DNA from 3 places in the Kitasatospora sp. NPDC052896 genome. Region 2 is predicted to be linked to each of the others. Evidence: riboswitches for the same ligand, from Rfam matches in the RefSeq annotation. Region 2 holds a riboswitch; each other region holds the start of a gene.
The links. A riboswitch is a leader RNA that binds a small molecule or an ion and turns the genes downstream of it on or off. The one in region 2 is predicted to bind cyclic di-AMP.

Region 1 (5,358 bases), on a different contig from region 2:
GGGCGATCCCGCTCGGGCCGGCCAGGAAGACCACGCAGTTCACCGCCACCAGCAGGTAGCAGGCCAGCGGGACCGGGCCGGCCGCCGGGGGCCGGGTGGAGCGGAGCCGGTCGCGCCAGGGGATCACCATGGGCCGATCCTTGCTGGCCCGGCCGCCGCGCGCACCGCGCCCTGCTGCGAGCGGGTTACCCGCCGCCGACGCAGCCGCTGGTGGCAAGGGGTATCCGGTGGCCGACGCGGTGTGGTCAGGCCCTAGGCTTGGAGCCGGGGCGGCAGCACGGCCGTGCCCGGGACCAGTCGAGAGGACCCACCGATGACCGTCCCCGTGCCCACCGCCGAGACCCGCTGGCGCTGCACGCTGTGCGGCAACCTGACCCGGTTCGACGTCACCCGCTCGTCCCGGGCGGTGGAGTACGTCCATCTGGACCTGGCCGGCGAGCCGACGGTGGAGGAGCGCGAGGTGCTCAGCGAGACCGTGGAGTCGGTCCGCTGTCGCTGGTGCAACGCGGTCGACCAGGTCGAGCTGGTGCCCCGGCCGGACGCCCCAGCCGCCGACTGAGCGTGACCGTCCCGGGATGGGACGGGTGGGCGGTGTGGTGTCCGAGGTGGCACCGTTCACGCGACAATTGCACAGAGCGGTGGGTTTTGGGCATCGGCAGCCGGCCGTACGGCCCCCGCAGACCAGGATCGGAGCCGAGGACGCCATGGACGCAGCGAGGGAGGCCGCCGAGCCCCAGGGGCAGCCGCCCGCCACCCCGGAGCCCGGGGTGGACGCCGCCGAGCAGGCCTCCGGCGCCGCTGAGCAGCTCGATCGGCCGCTGCCGGAGGGGGTTCGTCGCCGGGTGGTCGGCCTGGCCGCCGACGCGCTCGGCGGGCTGACGCCGACCGAGCTGCCCAGCACGCTCCGTCCGTATGCGAAGTTCACCCCCGCGCGGCGCGCCAAGTACGCCGGGACGGCGCTGGCGTCGGCGCTGGAGGCGGAGCCGGTGTTCCGGTCGCGGATAGCGGACCGGCTGCGGCTCGGGCAGCCGGATCTGGTGAAGGCGCTGGAGGCGGGCAGTGTCCCGAGTGCTGCCGAGCCGTTGGACGTCGCCGCCGCCGCCTACCTGCTGCGCCCGCGCGGCTGGACCCGGCTGGTCGCCGAGGCCGGTGAGCAGGCCGAGCGGGCCGGTGTCGAGGACGCCGCGGCGGAGGCCGCCCGCCAGGTGGAGAAGCTCCAGGAGGAGCTGGCCGCGGTGCGCGCGCAGGCCCGGGCCGACCTGGAGCGGCAGCGGGCCGAGTCGGAGGGGGTCCGCAAGGAGCTGGAGGCGCTCCGTCGCCGGCTGCGCAGCCTGGAGAGCGACACCCGCCGGGCGCAGGCGGAAAGCCGGCGACTGCAGGGCGAGTTGACCGCGGCGGCGGCCGCGACCGCCACCGAGCGCGGCGCGGCGGAGGGGGAGAGCCGCCGACTGCGGCACCGGGTGGCCGAGCTGGAGAGCGCGTTGGAGAGCGGCCGCCGGTCGGCCCGGGAGGGCCGCAGCGTCGAGGACATGCGGCTGCGGCTGCTGCTGGACACCCTGCTCCAGTCGGCCCAGGGCCTGCAGCGCGAGCTGGCGCTGCCGGTGACCCAGCTGCACCCGGCGGACCTGGTGGACGCGGTGGTCCCCGGCTCGGCCTCGCCGCACGACGTGGCCCGGCGTGGACTGGCCGACGACGACCCGGCGCTGCTCGACCAGCTGCTGGCGATTCCCCAGGTCCACCTGGTGGTGGACGGCTACAACGTGACCAAGACCGGCTACCCGACCCTGCCGCTGGAGCAGCAGCGGATGCGGCTGCTGGGCGGGCTGGCGATGCTGGCCCAGCGCACCCAGGCCGAGGTGACCTGCGTCTTCGACGGGCAGGACCTGGACGTCCCGGTGATCATGGCGCCGCCGCGTGGCGTGCGGGTGCGGTTCAGCCGGACCGGGCAGACCGCGGACGAGCTGATCCGCCAGCTGGTCCGGGCCGAGCCGCAGGGCCGCCCGGTGGTGGTGGTCTCGGCCGACCGCGAGGTGGCCGACGGCGTGCGCAAGGCCGGTGCCCGGCCGGTCGCCTCGGTGCTGCTGCTCAACCGGCTCGCGCGCAGCTGACGCCGGCTCGGGCGCCCGAGCCGGCGTCGCGGGGAAGCCGTGACGGCCGCTGAACCGGGGGTGGTTCGCAGGGCCAAGGGAGTGGCGCGGCGATGTGACATTCACTAGGGTCTGGCGTCAAAACAATTTTTCCGGCCACTCACTCCATGGAGTGAGACCGCAGGAAGAAGGAGCCCCGCGTGGCGTCGCACCGCCGTGCCAAGCAGCCGAGTCGTGCCCGGGTCGCCGTGCTCACCGCCGCCGCGGCGACGGTGGTCGCCCTCTCCGCGCAGAGCGCCTGGGCCGATCCGCAGCCGTCGGTCAACGACGTCAAGGCGCAGATCGACAACCTGAACACCCAGCAGGAGCAGGCCTCCCAGCAGTTCGACGGTGCGCAGGAGAAGTCCGACCAGCTGCGCCAGCAGGCCTCCCAGCTGCAGGACGAGGTGGCCCGGGCCCAGGACCAGGTGACCCAGCTGGAGCAGGGTCTGGCCACGGTGGCCGGCGAGCAGTACATGAGCGACGGGATCGACCCGTCGGTACAGCTGATGCTCAACTCCGACCCGTCCGGCTACCTCTCCCAGGCCGCCAGCCTGGACCAGGCGACCACCACCGAGACCGACGCGCTCAAGTCGCTGCAGTCCGAGGAGCGGACGCTCAACCAGGAGAAGGCGGAGGCCTCGGCCACCCTGGCCGAGCTGGACGCCACCACCACCACGCTGAACAGCGCCAAGTCCCAGGTGCAGACCAAGCTGCAGCAGGCGCAGTCGCTGCTCAACTCGTTGAGCGCCAGCCAGCGGGCGGCCCTGCAGGCGGCCGAGCAGCAGGACGAGGGCGACGTCGCCTCCCGCGGTGCCGCCCGCGCCGACCTGGGCAACCTGCCGCCGGCCTCCGGTTACGCCGGGGCCGCGGTGGCCGCCGCGCTCAGCCGGCTCGGCGACTCGTACGTCTGGGGTCACACCGGTCCGACCACCTTCGACTGTTCGGGCCTGATGCAGTGGGCGTACGCGCAGGCCGGCGTCTCGCTGCCGCGCACCTCGCAGGAGCAGGGCACGATCGGCACCGAGGTGCCCAGCCTCGCCGACGCCCAGCCGGGCGACCTGGTGATCTACGGCAGCGACATGCACCACGTGGGGATGTACATCGGCAACGGCAACGTGGTGCACGCGCCGCACACCGGTGACGTGGTCCGGGTCATGCAGGCCAGCGTGATCGGACCGATCGCCACCATCCGCCGGGTCTGACCGCGCGTCGACCCCATCCGAACGGGGTCGGCCTGACGGGCCGTCACAGCCTTCACTGTGACCCACGCCACCCTCACTGCTGCACTCCGGGTGACTCCGGTATCACCCATCGTCAAATTAATCAGTTTTTTCTGACAAGGATTTGAACGGATCACGGATCTGTTACTAGGGTCGGGGTCCTGACCACCGCGACGGTGATCACCCGACCGGGGTGACAGCGGGGGTACCGCCGAGTCTGGAAAGTGGCACGGGCAGTTGACTGCCCGACGGGGAACCCCTGCGGGGGAGCCACGGACCGGAGCCGGGGAACCACGTTCCTCGGGGTGAATCGGCGCCAGGTCGGCCTGCTGGCCGGTGAGGCGTCGTAGGGCATCTCTTCCAGCCCGAACCCGTCAGCTCACCCGGTAGGCGGTCGAAGGAAGAAGGATTCGTGGGTTCCCATCGTCGTCCCAAGCCCGCCGGCCGTACCCGCACGTCGATCCTGACCGCCGCGGCCGCCACCGCCGTCGCGCTCTCCGCGCAGGGCAGCGCGCACGCCGACCCGGCGCCGTCGCTCGATCAGGTCAAGGCGCAGGTTGACCAGCTGAACCAGCAGGCCGAGGCCGCCACCCAGCAGTACGACGGCGCGCAGGCCCAGGAGCAGGCGCTCCAGCAGCAGGTCGGCCAGCTGCAGGACCAGGTGGCCCGGCAGCAGGACCAGGTCACCCAGCTGCAGGGCGGGCTGGCCGAGGTCGCCGCGGACCAGTACGCGAACGGTGGGATATCCCCGACCGTCCAGCTGATGCTCACCAGCAACCCGGGCAACTTCCTGAACCAGGCCAGCTCGGTCAGCCAGCTGAACAGCACCCAGAGCGAGACGCTGAAGGAGCTGCAGCAGCAGCAACAGCAGCTCGACCAGAGCAAGTCCGAGGCGCAGGCCAAGCTCGCCCAGCTGGACGCCACCACGCAGACCCTGCAGGCCGCCAAGGACGCGGTGCAGGCGAAGCTGCAGCAGGCGCAGGCGCTGCTCAACACGCTGACCGCGCAGCAGCGCCAGCAGATGCAGGAGCAGGAGGCGCAGGCCGCCGCCGCCTCGCAGGCCGCCGCCCAGCAGGCCCAGGCCTCCGCCGCGCGTGCCGCGCACGCCGCTGGTAGCACCCTGACCGGGGCCGCGGCCGCCACCGGCGCGACCAATGCGCAGGCCGCCGCCGCCATCGCCGCCGCGGAGAGCCGGCTCGGTGACGAGTACGTCTACGGTGCCAACGGCCCGACCACGTTCGACTGCTCGGGCCTGATGCAGTGGGCCTACGCGCAGGCCGGCGTCTCGCTGCCGCGCACCTCGCAGGAGCAGTGGGCGTACGGCACCAACGAGGGCACCAACCTCGCCAACGCGCAGCCCGGCGACCTGATCATCTTCTACGGCGGCGACCACGTCGGCATGTACGTGGGTGGCGGCCAGGTCATCCACGCCCCGCACACCGGTGCGGTGGTCCGCTACGAGGCGGCCGCGGACATGCCGATCACGGCCATCGTGCGGGTCTGATTCTCCGTCGTCACGGCCCGGTCTCCCGTAGGGAGGCCGGGCCGTCGGCGTACTCTGGCTCGGTCGGATGTCCGATTAGTGGTCAAATATTCGCATTGGCAAGGGTTTGGACTCCCCCGCTGGGACTCGCTAACGTCTGCGCTCGGATCTCAGCTTCCACGGCGATTGGAGCCGTCACCCCATGGTGATGCCGCACCGCCCGGTCACTCCGGGCCGTTCCTCCCAACCGGGCGCCGCGCGACGGCTCGCCCGGGCGCTGATGGTCACCGCCGCGGCGACCACGGCGCTGGCGATGACCGCCGCCGTCGGTCAGGCCGCCCCGGTCGCGCCGAAGCCGGACAAGAAGGACGTCAAGGCCCAGGTCGACCAGCTCTACACGGAGGCCGAGCAGGAGAACGAGAAGGCCAACGCGGCCGAGGAGGCCCAGCGACGGTTGCAGGCCGACGCCGGCGCGCTGCAGCAGCAGGTGGCCGACGCGCAGGACACGCTCAACCGGATGCGCGGC
Region 2 (5,358 bases):
TTCCATCACAGCATGACAGCTAGTAACCGTTGTGCCGATCTTCTTGCGTCACAGGCCGCCCGATGCGCTGTGATGTTCCCGAGGGGGTCGCTCCGGTCCCCGGCGGACGACCGGCCGTGGACCACGGCCGCCGGTCCTGGAGGGCCGAATGACGATCGACAGGGGCGTGCCGCCGCAACCCGGTGGGCACCGGGGAGGGCGGACCGTGACCGAGGGCGGCGAGGCGACGCCGGCGGACGGCCGGCTGCTCCTCACACTCCAGGCGTTCTGCGAGACCCACGAGCGCGCCTGGCACGGCTTCGCGCTGACCCAGGTCGGCAGCGACCAGGACGCCGCCCTGGTGGTCGCCGGCATGAAGGCCCACCTACGGCAACGCTGGGCGCTGGCGCTCCGCCAGGAGATCCCCGCCACCTACGCCTGGCGGCTGCTCAAGGAGCACGTCGCGGCCTGGATGCTGCACACCGGGCGGCGGCAACCGGCCCTGCTGGAGAGTGCGGTGCTCGACACCGTGGTCCGGCGCCTCCGCGCCGGCCGCCCCGGGGACGGCCGGCGCGAACTCCCCGAGGGACGCGGCCTCCACACCGCGATCCTGGGCCTGCCGGAGCGCCAGCACGATGTCATCGTCCTCAGGTACGTGCTGGACATGGACGAGGAGGAGATCGCGCAGTACCTCGGCCGGCCGGCCGCGACCGTGCGCTCCCACCTGCGGCACGCCCACCGCAACCTCGCCCGGGCCCTCGAGCTGCCCGAACCGGCCGACTCGCAAGGAGCGCCATGACCGCCGGGGAACACCAGCACGGCCTGCCGTCCCGCCGCCGCCCGCACGACCGCCGGAACGGCACTGCGGGCCGGTTCCGTGCGCCGACCGGCGGGCCGGCGCACGACGGGCGGTCCGGCGCCGGGGCCGAGCCGCCGGTGATCGTCTTCAGCGGCGCGTCCCGGCTGCCGGCGCACGAGCCGGACCGGATCAGCGCGGCGCCCGTCCGGCTGCCGTCCGAGCACGAGCAGGCGACCCACGAACTCGCCCTGGTCACCGCGCTGGTGCTGAACGCCCCGCAGGCCGCGCACAGCCTCGACCTGCTGGTCAACTCCGCCCGGATCCACCCCGAGGGGGCGCTGGTCTTCGCGGGGCTGCTCTACCTGACCGACCGGACGGACGCGGCGCAGTTCTGGTGGCAGTTCGCGGCGGGCGGCGGCAGCCAGACCGCCGCGTACTGCCTGCACCTCTACCACCTGCTGCTCGGCGAGCCCCGGGACGCCGCCTACTGGCGTGCCCAGGCGGACCGGCTGGCCGGCCATCCGCGGCCGCGGCCGAACCGGGGGCTGGCCACGGCGGCGGTGCGCGGGGGCGCCCCGCTGCTGCCGGAGGAGGTGCGACGCGACATCCTGGCCCGCTGCCACCGGGGGCTGCTGCCGCGGCTGCCCATCCGGCTGGAGGCGGTGATCAACCGGCTGGTGGTCACGGCGAACGACGACGACTTCGGGGAGATCCCGCAGCCCTCCGACACCCTGGTCGGCGATCTGGCGTCGACGTGCTGAGGCCTGCCCGGAGGCGCCGAGGGGCGCCTCGGCCTGGTGAGGCGGACACGAATTTGTTCGACTGTTGTTCCGGGTGGGTTCAGCCATCGTTGCGGAACACCGGCGACCGCCTCACCTTGCCAGATCAGGCCGGTCCGTGAACCGACCGCCGATCGGCGGGGCGTCACTCTCCAATCGCATGACGTGATTTTTGTGTGATGCGCACGATGCCGGCTTGTTATCAAGCTGATGATCCCTCTAGTCTCCCAGCAGTCCGCAGCTGCGGACTGCCGACCGCGGTACGCCGAGCCCTGCCCGCCGCGGGAGGGAAGCCGACCACCCATGGGCAGGGGTGGGGGACCCAGGTTTGGTGCCGTCCCCACGGCTAGGGGTGAAGCCGCGCGCCGGGTCCTCCGGCGGGCGGCCGGGCCACCTCCCGGCCCGAACCCGACAGCTCACCTCGCAGGCGTGCGGAGAGGGACACAGAGGGACATCATGGTGTTTTCCGGTTCCGGCCGTCACCGTCGCCCCACCCAGGCCGACCGCGCCGTGGTCGCCGCCGGCGTGGCGGGCGCGGGCATAGCGTTGCCGCTGCTCACCGCGACCAGCGCGCACGCCGCCCCGGTCAGCGCCTGGAACACGGTCGCCCAGTGCGAGACCGCCGGGAACTGGACCGCCGACACCGGGAACGGGCTCTACGGAGGCCTACAGCTCACCCAGCGGACCTGGGTCGCGTACGGCGGCGACAAGTACGCCGCCGAGCCCGACCACGCCACCCCCGACCAGCAGATCGCCATCGCCGAGAAGGTGCTGGCCCACCAGGGGCCGAGCGCCTGGCCGAACTGCTCCGACTCCGCCGGCCTGAGCAGCGACGGGCCGACGCCGGTGCTCAACACCAGCCAGCCCGCTCCGGCGACTCCGGCACCGGCCGGCGGCAGCACGGTGCTGGCGGGTCCCGACGACCCGACCTTCCCGGGCCACGGCGGGTGGGACGGGTACGACGGCGTGTACTGGTACCAGTCCGGGGGCGTCTGGTACTGGACGAACCAGCAGTCCGTCTACCTCGAGCACACGGGGGCGGCGGCGACCGCGCAGCCGAGCGCGGGCGGAAGCGCGACCGTCACGCCCGCCACTCCGGTCACGCCCACCACGCCGAGCACGACGGGCACCACGGCCACACCCACCACGACGGGCACCACGGGCACCACGGCCACGCCCACCGCTCCGACGACGTCGCCCGCCCCGGGCACGACGGGTACGCCGGGCACGACGGGCACGGCGACCCCGGTCACGCCGACGACGCCCACCACCCCGACGTCCGGCAGTACCACGGGCACGACGGGCACCACGGGCGCGACGGGCACGGCCGCGCCCGGCACGCCGGGCAGCGCGGGCAGCGGCACGGACACGCCGTCGACCGGCACGACGACCACGACGACCCCGGTCACGCCGACGGCACCGACCACCCCGGCGGCACCCGCCACCCCGGCCACCGGCATGAGCACGGGCACGAGCACGGACGCTGGCACGAGCACGGGCGCTGGCACGAGCACGGGCAGCACGGCCGCCCCGGCCACTCCCGCCTCCCCCGCGCCGTCCGCCACCACCCCGGCCCCCGCGCCGTCCGGCGGCACGGCCGCGGCCGGCACCTACACCGTGGCCACCGGCGACACCCTCTCCGGCATCGCCCAGTCCCACCAGTTGCCCAGCTGGAACGGCCTCTACCAGGACAACGCCTCGACCGTCGGCACCAACCCCGACCTGATCCACCCGGGCCAGCAGCTCCAGCTCCCCTGACCCCGGCTCACCCGCGGCTCGCGCCCGCCGCCCCGGCGGGCGCGAGCTCGTGCCGCGCGGCGGGGGAAGCGGACACCGCGGCCGCGCCGAGCCCCCGGCCACGAGGGTGAGGCCGTGCCGGCAGGTGGGGGTCACACGATCGGGCGTACCGCGCGTTGGACCCGTCCGTACCCGATGGCTCCCGCAACGCCGTTCCCGTGCGCCCGGTCGGCGATCGGGCCGGAGTCCGCGGCATCCCGACCACCGGGCCCCGCCCGCCGATCCTGAGCCGGCCCGGCACGCGGCAGATGGTGATCCCGCCCGGCCCCCGTGCCCGGGCGGGATCACCGCCGTCCGCGCGGCCCCCGCGAACCGCGCGGACGGCGGCGGGGATGGTGACGCGCGGGCCGCCGTCCGACCACGACGGCCCGCGCGTCACCCCCGTCCCCGGACGGCCGTCAGCCCGTGAAGGCGGCCAGTCCGTCCGGGGTGCCCAGGCCGGTCGGGCCGTCGTAACCGGGGCCCGCCGTGCAGAGGTAGGACGGGGAGCAGGTGGCGGTGGAACCGGTGGTCACGTCCCAGAGCGCGCTCGGGTGGGCGTAGGCGTCGGCCGCCGGGTAGCTCGCCGAGGGCGCGCCGGCGTCGGCGTAGACCGCGGCGATGATCGGCGAGGCGACGCTGGTGCCGCCGTAGACGTTCCAGCCGGAGCCGCCGTAGGTCTGGTAGACCGCGACGCCGGTGGCGGGGTCGGCGACCGCCGAGACGTCCGCGACGGTCCGCTTCGAACAGCCGGTGTCCTTCTGCCAGGTCGGCTTGGCGTCGTACGCCGAGCAGCCGGAGCCGGCGCCCTCGGTGCTGCTGGTGGACCACGCCGACTCGCTCCAACCGCGGCTGTTGGAAGCCTTGTTGAGCGAGGTGCCACCGACCGCGGTGACGTACCGCGAGGCCGCCGGGTACTCCACGCCGTAGCCGCCGTCACCGGAGCTGGCGGTGATCGCGACACCCGGGTGGTTGTAGTAGCTGGTGTCGTAGCTGGGGTCCGAGGAGGACTCGCTGCCGCCGTAGCTGTTGGAGACGAACTTGGCGCCCAGCTTGACCGCCTCGTTGACCGCGGTGCCCAGGTTGGCCGTGGTCGCGCTCTTGGCCTCGACCAGGATGATGTGCGCGTTCGGCGCGATCGCCGAGACCATGTCCAGGTCCAGCGATATCTCGCCCGCCCAGCCGGAGTTGTTGGTGGGCAGCGAGGTGGTGCTGCCGGTCTGGCTGACCTGCTTGAAGCAGCCGTTGGCGGTGGTGCAGGCGGGCAGGCCGTACTGCGCGCGGTAGACGGCCAGGTCGGACGCCGCGCTGGGGTCGTTGTAGGCGTCCACGATGGCCACGGTCTGGCCCGCGCCGCCGTTCGCCGGGAGGTTGTACGCGCTGCGCAGGTCGCTCGGACCGTAGCCCGAGGGGGTGGCGTTGGCGCTGATGCCGAGCGGGCTGACGTGCTGGACGACGCTGGTGACCCGCAGTGCGTCACAGGCCATCTGACCGGCCGTCGGGACGGCGCACGAGCGGACCCAGGAGCTGCCGTCGTGACTGGAGGTCAGCGGGGCGGCGTCGGCCGGGGCCGCCGCGAACGCGGAGAGTGCCAGCGAGGCCGTACCGGCCAGGGCGATGGCGATTCTTCGGGACGTGGCGGATGTGGGGGTGAAGGTCGCGAGGCGCAACGGACTGTCTCCTGTGGTTGGTGAACCTGGAGTTGCAGGTGTGGGGGACCGCGCGAGGACAGGGTTGTCCCCGCGACGGGGTGCGCGCGTGCTGGGTCGAACCGGCTCCGGGTGGGGAGCGGGCCGGCTCGCGGACGAGGCTAGTTAAGACATGACCTGATCAACAAGAGTTCGAACGGATCTTCCCCACCGTCCACGATGAGAATTCGACCCAGCTCCGGTTCCGGCCAGTAGGGACGCCGGATTCCGGACGTTTTCGATTTGTTCACCGAACACCTCCCACACCGCGGCTGCGCGGTGGGCCAGAGTCGTACCCGGATCGGCACGGCCATTTGCCCCGTACCAGGCGTGAACT
Region 3 (5,358 bases), on a different contig from region 2:
GGACCTCACCGGGGGGCCTCCGCCAGGAACGCCGGACCGGCCGGACAGGAACGGGTGTGGACGCATGACGGAGTCGTGGAGCGGGGCGGGTCTGCCGCCCACCGCCGCGGCGCGGGTCGCCGAGGGGCGGGCCAGCGGGACGTGGTCGTCGGCGCTGTCGACGGGCGAGTTCGCCGCGATCAGGTCGGTCGGGTTCGAACCGGTCGGCCAGGTGATGGGGTCGGCGGTCTACCACGTCGGCCGCAGCGGCCAGTACTGGGGCTACCACTCCTGCCTCTACGCCGGCGCGGGTCGCCTCGGCGGCGGATACGGCACCGCCGGAATCGCCCTGTCGGGCAACGGCGCGCCCTCCGCCGGGCTGGTCCAGGTGATGGACTCGGCGCGGCGCACCGCGCTGGGCCGGATGACCACCGAGTGCGCGGCCCTGGGCGGCGACGGCGTGGTGGCGGCACAGCTGACGATGGCTCCCTTCCCGGCCGCGCCGAACTGCCTGGAGTTCAAGGTGATCGGTACCGCGGTGCGGGCGATCGGCCCGGTGCGGCCGCGCCGCCCGTTCACCTCGCACCTGGACGGCCAGGGCTTCGCCAAGCTGATCACGTCCGGCTGGGTGCCGGTGGACCTGCTGGTCGGGATGTCGATCGGGGTGCGCCACGACGACTACCTGACCCGGCGGCAGAACTTCTCCTGGTCCAACCAGGAGATCGACGGCTGGACCGCCCTGATCCACCACGTCCGGGCCGACGCCCGCGCCCAGCTGCACCACCAGGGCGTGCGGCACGGCGGCGACGGCGTGATCCTGGCCGACAGCGATCTGCGGGTGTGGGAGGAGCCCTGCATCCGCAGCTCGCAGAACAACGAGCAGACGGACCACATCGCGGAGAGCACCCTGGTCGGCACCGCGATCGCCCGGTTCGCCACCCGCCCGGCCGAGCCGCGGACGCTCACGGTCATGCCGCTGAGCGGCGGCGACCGGCTGCGGCGCCGCCTCGCCCAGGCCGCCCGCCGCTAGTCCAGCTCCGGCCCGGCGCCGGTACCCGCCTCGTCCGGCCCGTCGTCAGGCCGTCCGCCATCAGCACAGTCAGGGGAGAACGACCCACATGAGCACCTTCGATCCCACCGCGCAGGGTGTGCCCGCCGACGCGATGCGGCGGCTGGCCGAGCTGGAGCCCGGCAAGCCCGGCTCGATCTTCACCAGCGACCTGTCGGTCAACGAGTTCCTGCTGGTCCGGGAGGCCGGGTTCCAGCCGATCGGCCTGGTCCTGGGCAGCTCGATCTACCACGTCGGGATCCAGCTCGGGCGCTGGGGCAAGAACCAGGAACTGGAGACGCTCAGCCAGGCGATGTACCACGCGCGGGAGCTGGCGATGACCCGGATGGAGGCCGAGGCCGCCCAGCTGGGTGCGGACGGCATCGTCGGGGTCCGGCTGAGCGTGGAGGCCCGGGAGTTCGGCTCCGACATCGCCGAGTTCATCGCGATCGGCACCGCCGTCAAGGCGGACCAGCCCGCGCCCGGCGGCACCAGCTGGCGCAACAACAAGGGCCTGCCGTTCACCTCCGACCTGTCCGGCCAGGACTTCTGGACGCTGATCCGGGCCGGCTACGCGCCGCTCGGCATGACCATGGGCACCTGCGTCTACCACATCGCGCACCAGAGGATGGGCTCGGTCTTCTCCAACATCGGCAAGAACGTGGAGATCGAGCAGTACACCCAGGCGCTCTACGACGCCCGTGAGCTGGCGATGGCGCGGATGCAGGCGGAGGCGGAGGAGCTGCACGCGGAGGGCATCGTCGGTGTCCAGCTGAACGCCCACAACCACCGCTGGGGCGGGCACACCACCGAGTTCTTCGCGATCGGGACGGCGGTGCGGCCGCTGCGCGCCGACCACGAGATCGAGCGGCCCACCATGGTGCTGAGCCTGGACGGCTGACGCCGTAGGCTGCTGGACCGGCGGGGCGCCCTGTTGTGGCGGCCCTGCCGGTGGCGCGGCGGGACCTGCCCGCCGTGTGCCGGACGAACCGTCAACCGATCGTCAAGCGATCGCATCAAGGAGCGACATGACCGACCACGGCGAGCTCGAACCGGCTCCGGAGGACCCGGGCTCGATCGACCTGCTCGCGGCCGCCCTCCGCCGGGACGCCGCCGACCTGGAGGTCTACACCCAGGTGCTGACCGGCGCGCTCGCGGACGCGCTGCCGGCCGACGCGGTGGCGGTCGAGCGCAAGCGCAGCATGGGCGACCGGATGGCCGGCCGGCCCGGGCGGATCGAGCGGGTCGAGGTCTCGATGGAGGACCAGCGGCTGATCCTCAGCGTGGCGCACGGACGGCCGGCGGGTGAGGTGTGCCGGGTGGTCCGGGGCGTGGTGCTGTCCCGGCGGCCGGTGCCGCTCGACGAGTGGGCCCGCGAGCTGGCGGCGGCCGTGACGGCGCGGGCCCGGTCGGACGCCCGGGCCCGCGCGGCGCTGGAGCGGCTGATCCTCGGCGACTGAGCCGGCGTCCGACCGTTCGGCGGCGGGCTTAAACGTGATACAGGTCACACAAGTTGTACAATCACCCCCGGCCCACATACGGTGCTTCTCGTTCGTTCCCATACGAACCCCGTTTCCCGGAACGCCGAATCCTGCCGCCGGACGGAACGGGCACGTGCAGAGCACCACGGCAGGGGCGGGGGACCCAAGGTAAGCCGCCTCACCCGGAGTTGATCCGGGCGGGGCTAGGGGTGAAGTCGCGCCTTCCGCGCGGCCGGGCAACTCCAGCCCGAATCCGACAGCTCACCTCGCAGGCGTGGGAGAGGAACCACGCTTCATGATGTCCTTCAACGGCCGTCCCACCCTGCCCAGCCGCAACACCCTCAAGCGCGTCGTCGCGGCCGCCGTGGTGGCCGGTGCCGGTGCCGGTATCACCGTCGCCGCCGCGGGTGGCGCCACCGCGCAGACCGCGCCCTCCTCTCCGGCCGCCGGGTCGGCCTCCGCGCAGTACACCGTGGTCAGCGGCGACTGGCTGTCGAAGATCGCCACCGCGCACAACGTCCAGGGTGGCTGGCAGAAGCTGTACGCCCTGAACAAGTCCGTGCTGACCAAGGGTCCGGACGTGCTCTTCCCCGGCCAGCAGCTGACCCTGACCGGCAGCCTGCCGACCTCCGGCGCGCAGCAGCAGGCCCCGACCGCCGCCAAGCCCGCTCCGCAGCCGTCCACCGCGCCGGCCGCCAGCACCCAGGACGCCAGCCAGTCGACGACGGTCGCCAACGCTCCGACCGGTGGCCAGGTCACCGCCGTCCCGGTCGCCGCCCCGGTCGCGAACACCCCGGCCAGCCTGCAGGCGCTGGCCGCGACCATCGTTCCGGCCGACCAGCTGGCCTCGTTCGACCAGATCATCACCCACGAGAGCGGCTGGAACGTCACCGCGACCAACCCGTCCTCGGGTGCCTACGGCCTGCCGCAGGCGCTGCCCGGCAGCAAGATGGCCTCGGCCGGCGCCGACTGGCAGACCAACCCGGCCACCCAGATGCGCTGGGCGCTGCAGTACATGAACACCACCTACGGCAGCCCGAACGACGCGTGGGCCTTCTGGCAGATCCACCACGCCTACTGAGCCACCGCGTCAAGCGCTGGCGTAGGCCGATGACCAGGCCTGCCGAGCAGGTCTGACCGGCGGATCCGCCCCCAGGGATCCGCCGGCGAGGGCCGGTCGGCCAGCCCGCTGGATCCGGTCCACTGATCGGGACCGTCCAGCGGGGCCGTCGACTCCCTCCGTCGATCGGGAAAACGTGTGCCGGCCTGTCCGGCGGGCCTGCGGGTCCGCCCGGCCACGGGCCACCGGTCGCCACTCGGGGCCCGGTTCGCCGTCGTGCGAACCGGGCCCCGCGGTCGTTCCCGGGTTCGGTGCCGCCGGGCCGGCGGGTCGAGGCGGCGTCAGTCCGCCTGGCCGTAGCGGACCAGGTACGCGGCGAGCCGGGCGACGTCCTCGTCCGACCACTCGGTGAAGCGCTCGGTGAAGGACTGCCGGCGCTGCTGGTAGGCGTCCCGCAGCAGGGCCAGGCCGGCCTCGGTGGGTCGCAGGATCTGGCCGCGGTGGTCCTCGGGGTCGGTCTCCCGGCGCAGCAGGCCGAGCTTCTCCAGCGAACCGACCTGCCGGCTGACCGTCGACTTGTCGAGCATGAAGTAGGAGGCCAGGTCGGCCGCCCGGCAGCCGCCGCGCTCGTACATCAGGTCGAGCATGCTGTAGGTGACCAGCGAGAGGTCGGGGTGCAACTGGGAGGCCTTGTGCCGGGCTCGCCGGGCGAAGGCGGTCAGCTCACGCTGGATGATCTCGATCGACGCGTCTCGGCCGGTCACGACTGCTCCTAGCTCTCGGTTGTGCGCTACAACTGTACGGCCCGGGCGGCCCCGCCGCCGGAAGCCCTCGGCCGCACACCGCCGTCACCCACTCCGGTGACCGTGGCGCCGGCCTTTCGTCACAGCCGGTAACCTGTCGGCGACTGATCGGGGCGGCTCCGGGTGGGGCTGACGTACTGTCACGGGGGTGCGCGTGGACGGGGATCCGCCGGTGGCCGGATCGGCCCCCGAAACGGAGGAGTTCGGCGCCGCGCTCCGTCGGCTGCGGACCTCGCGCGGCCTCTCACTCACCGATCTCTCCCGGCTGGTCCACTACAGCAAGGGGTATCTGAGCAAGATCGAGAACGGTGGCAAGCCCGCCGGGTCCGATCTGGCCCGGCGCTGCGACCAGGTGTTGCGGGCCGACGGGACGCTGCTGCGGATCGCCGAGCGGCCGGTGGCCCCGCGTGTGGTGCCGGCATGCGACGTGCCGCGGCTGCCGCCCGAGCCGGACGTGCCCTGCCCGTTCCCGGGGCTGGCCGCCTTCCGGCCGCACGAGGCGGCCTGGTTCGCCGGACGCGACGGCGCGCTCGGCGCGCTGCTCGACCGCCTGGGCGAGCGGGCCGGGCGGGGGCCGCTGGCCCTGGTCGCGCCCTCGGGGGCCGGGAAGTCCTCACTGCTCAACGCGGGGTTGCTACCGGCGCTCGAGCGGGCCGGGTCCGCCGCCCGGGGCGGGCTCGGCCGGCGCCGAGCGGTGGTCTGCACGCCGACCGCGCACCCGCTGACCGAACTGCGCCGGGCCCTCGGCGGGGTCGGGCCGGCCGAGGAGCTCCTCCTGGTCGTCGACCAGTTCGAGGAGGCCTTCACCCTCTGCGCGGACGAGGAGGAACGACGGACCTTCGTCCGGGTGCTCTGCCTGCTGGCCGCACCCGTCGGGCCGGACGGCTCCGGGCTCTCCGCCGCCAACGCCGCCGCGCTGGCCGCCGCGGGCCTGACCGAGCTGGTCGAGGCCGCGCGCGGCGGCCGGCCCACCGGCGCGGCGGTCGG

Region 1: another riboswitch for cyclic di-AMP. It lies ahead of ACIGXM_RS17435 (NlpC/P60 family protein); the one in region 2 lies ahead of ACIGXM_RS27725 (transglycosylase family protein).
Region 3: another riboswitch for cyclic di-AMP. It lies ahead of ACIGXM_RS33925 (LysM peptidoglycan-binding domain-containing protein); the one in region 2 lies ahead of ACIGXM_RS27725 (transglycosylase family protein).

The regions. Positions count from the first base shown of each region.
Region 1 covers NZ_JBITZU010000007.1:240,308-245,665, reverse strand. The annotation lists gene ACIGXM_RS17455 (rhomboid family intramembrane serine protease) at 1-130, opposite strand, end outside; gene ACIGXM_RS17450 (hypothetical protein) at 314-559, shown strand; gene ACIGXM_RS17445 (NYN domain-containing protein) at 705-2,108, shown strand; gene ACIGXM_RS17440 (NlpC/P60 family protein) at 2,288-3,331, shown strand; cyclic di-AMP (ydaO/yuaA leader) riboswitch at 3,608-3,758, shown strand; gene ACIGXM_RS17435 (NlpC/P60 family protein) at 3,762-4,853, shown strand; gene ACIGXM_RS17430 (NlpC/P60 family protein) at 5,035-5,358, shown strand, end outside.
Region 2 covers NZ_JBITZU010000018.1:119,450-124,807, reverse strand. The annotation lists gene ACIGXM_RS27735 (RNA polymerase sigma factor) at 149-778, shown strand; gene ACIGXM_RS27730 (hypothetical protein) at 775-1,539, shown strand; cyclic di-AMP (ydaO/yuaA leader) riboswitch at 1,842-2,001, shown strand; gene ACIGXM_RS27725 (transglycosylase family protein) at 2,014-3,315, shown strand; gene ACIGXM_RS27720 (peptidase S8) at 3,753-5,003, opposite strand.
Region 3 covers NZ_JBITZU010000031.1:71,564-76,921, forward strand. The annotation lists gene ACIGXM_RS33910 (heavy metal-binding domain-containing protein) at 65-1,009, shown strand; gene ACIGXM_RS33915 (heavy metal-binding domain-containing protein) at 1,098-1,928, shown strand; gene ACIGXM_RS33920 (hypothetical protein) at 2,056-2,487, shown strand; cyclic di-AMP (ydaO/yuaA leader) riboswitch at 2,600-2,796, shown strand; gene ACIGXM_RS33925 (LysM peptidoglycan-binding domain-containing protein) at 2,804-3,589, shown strand; gene ACIGXM_RS33930 (MarR family winged helix-turn-helix transcriptional regulator) at 3,910-4,332, opposite strand; gene ACIGXM_RS33935 (helix-turn-helix domain-containing protein) at 4,520-5,358, shown strand, end outside.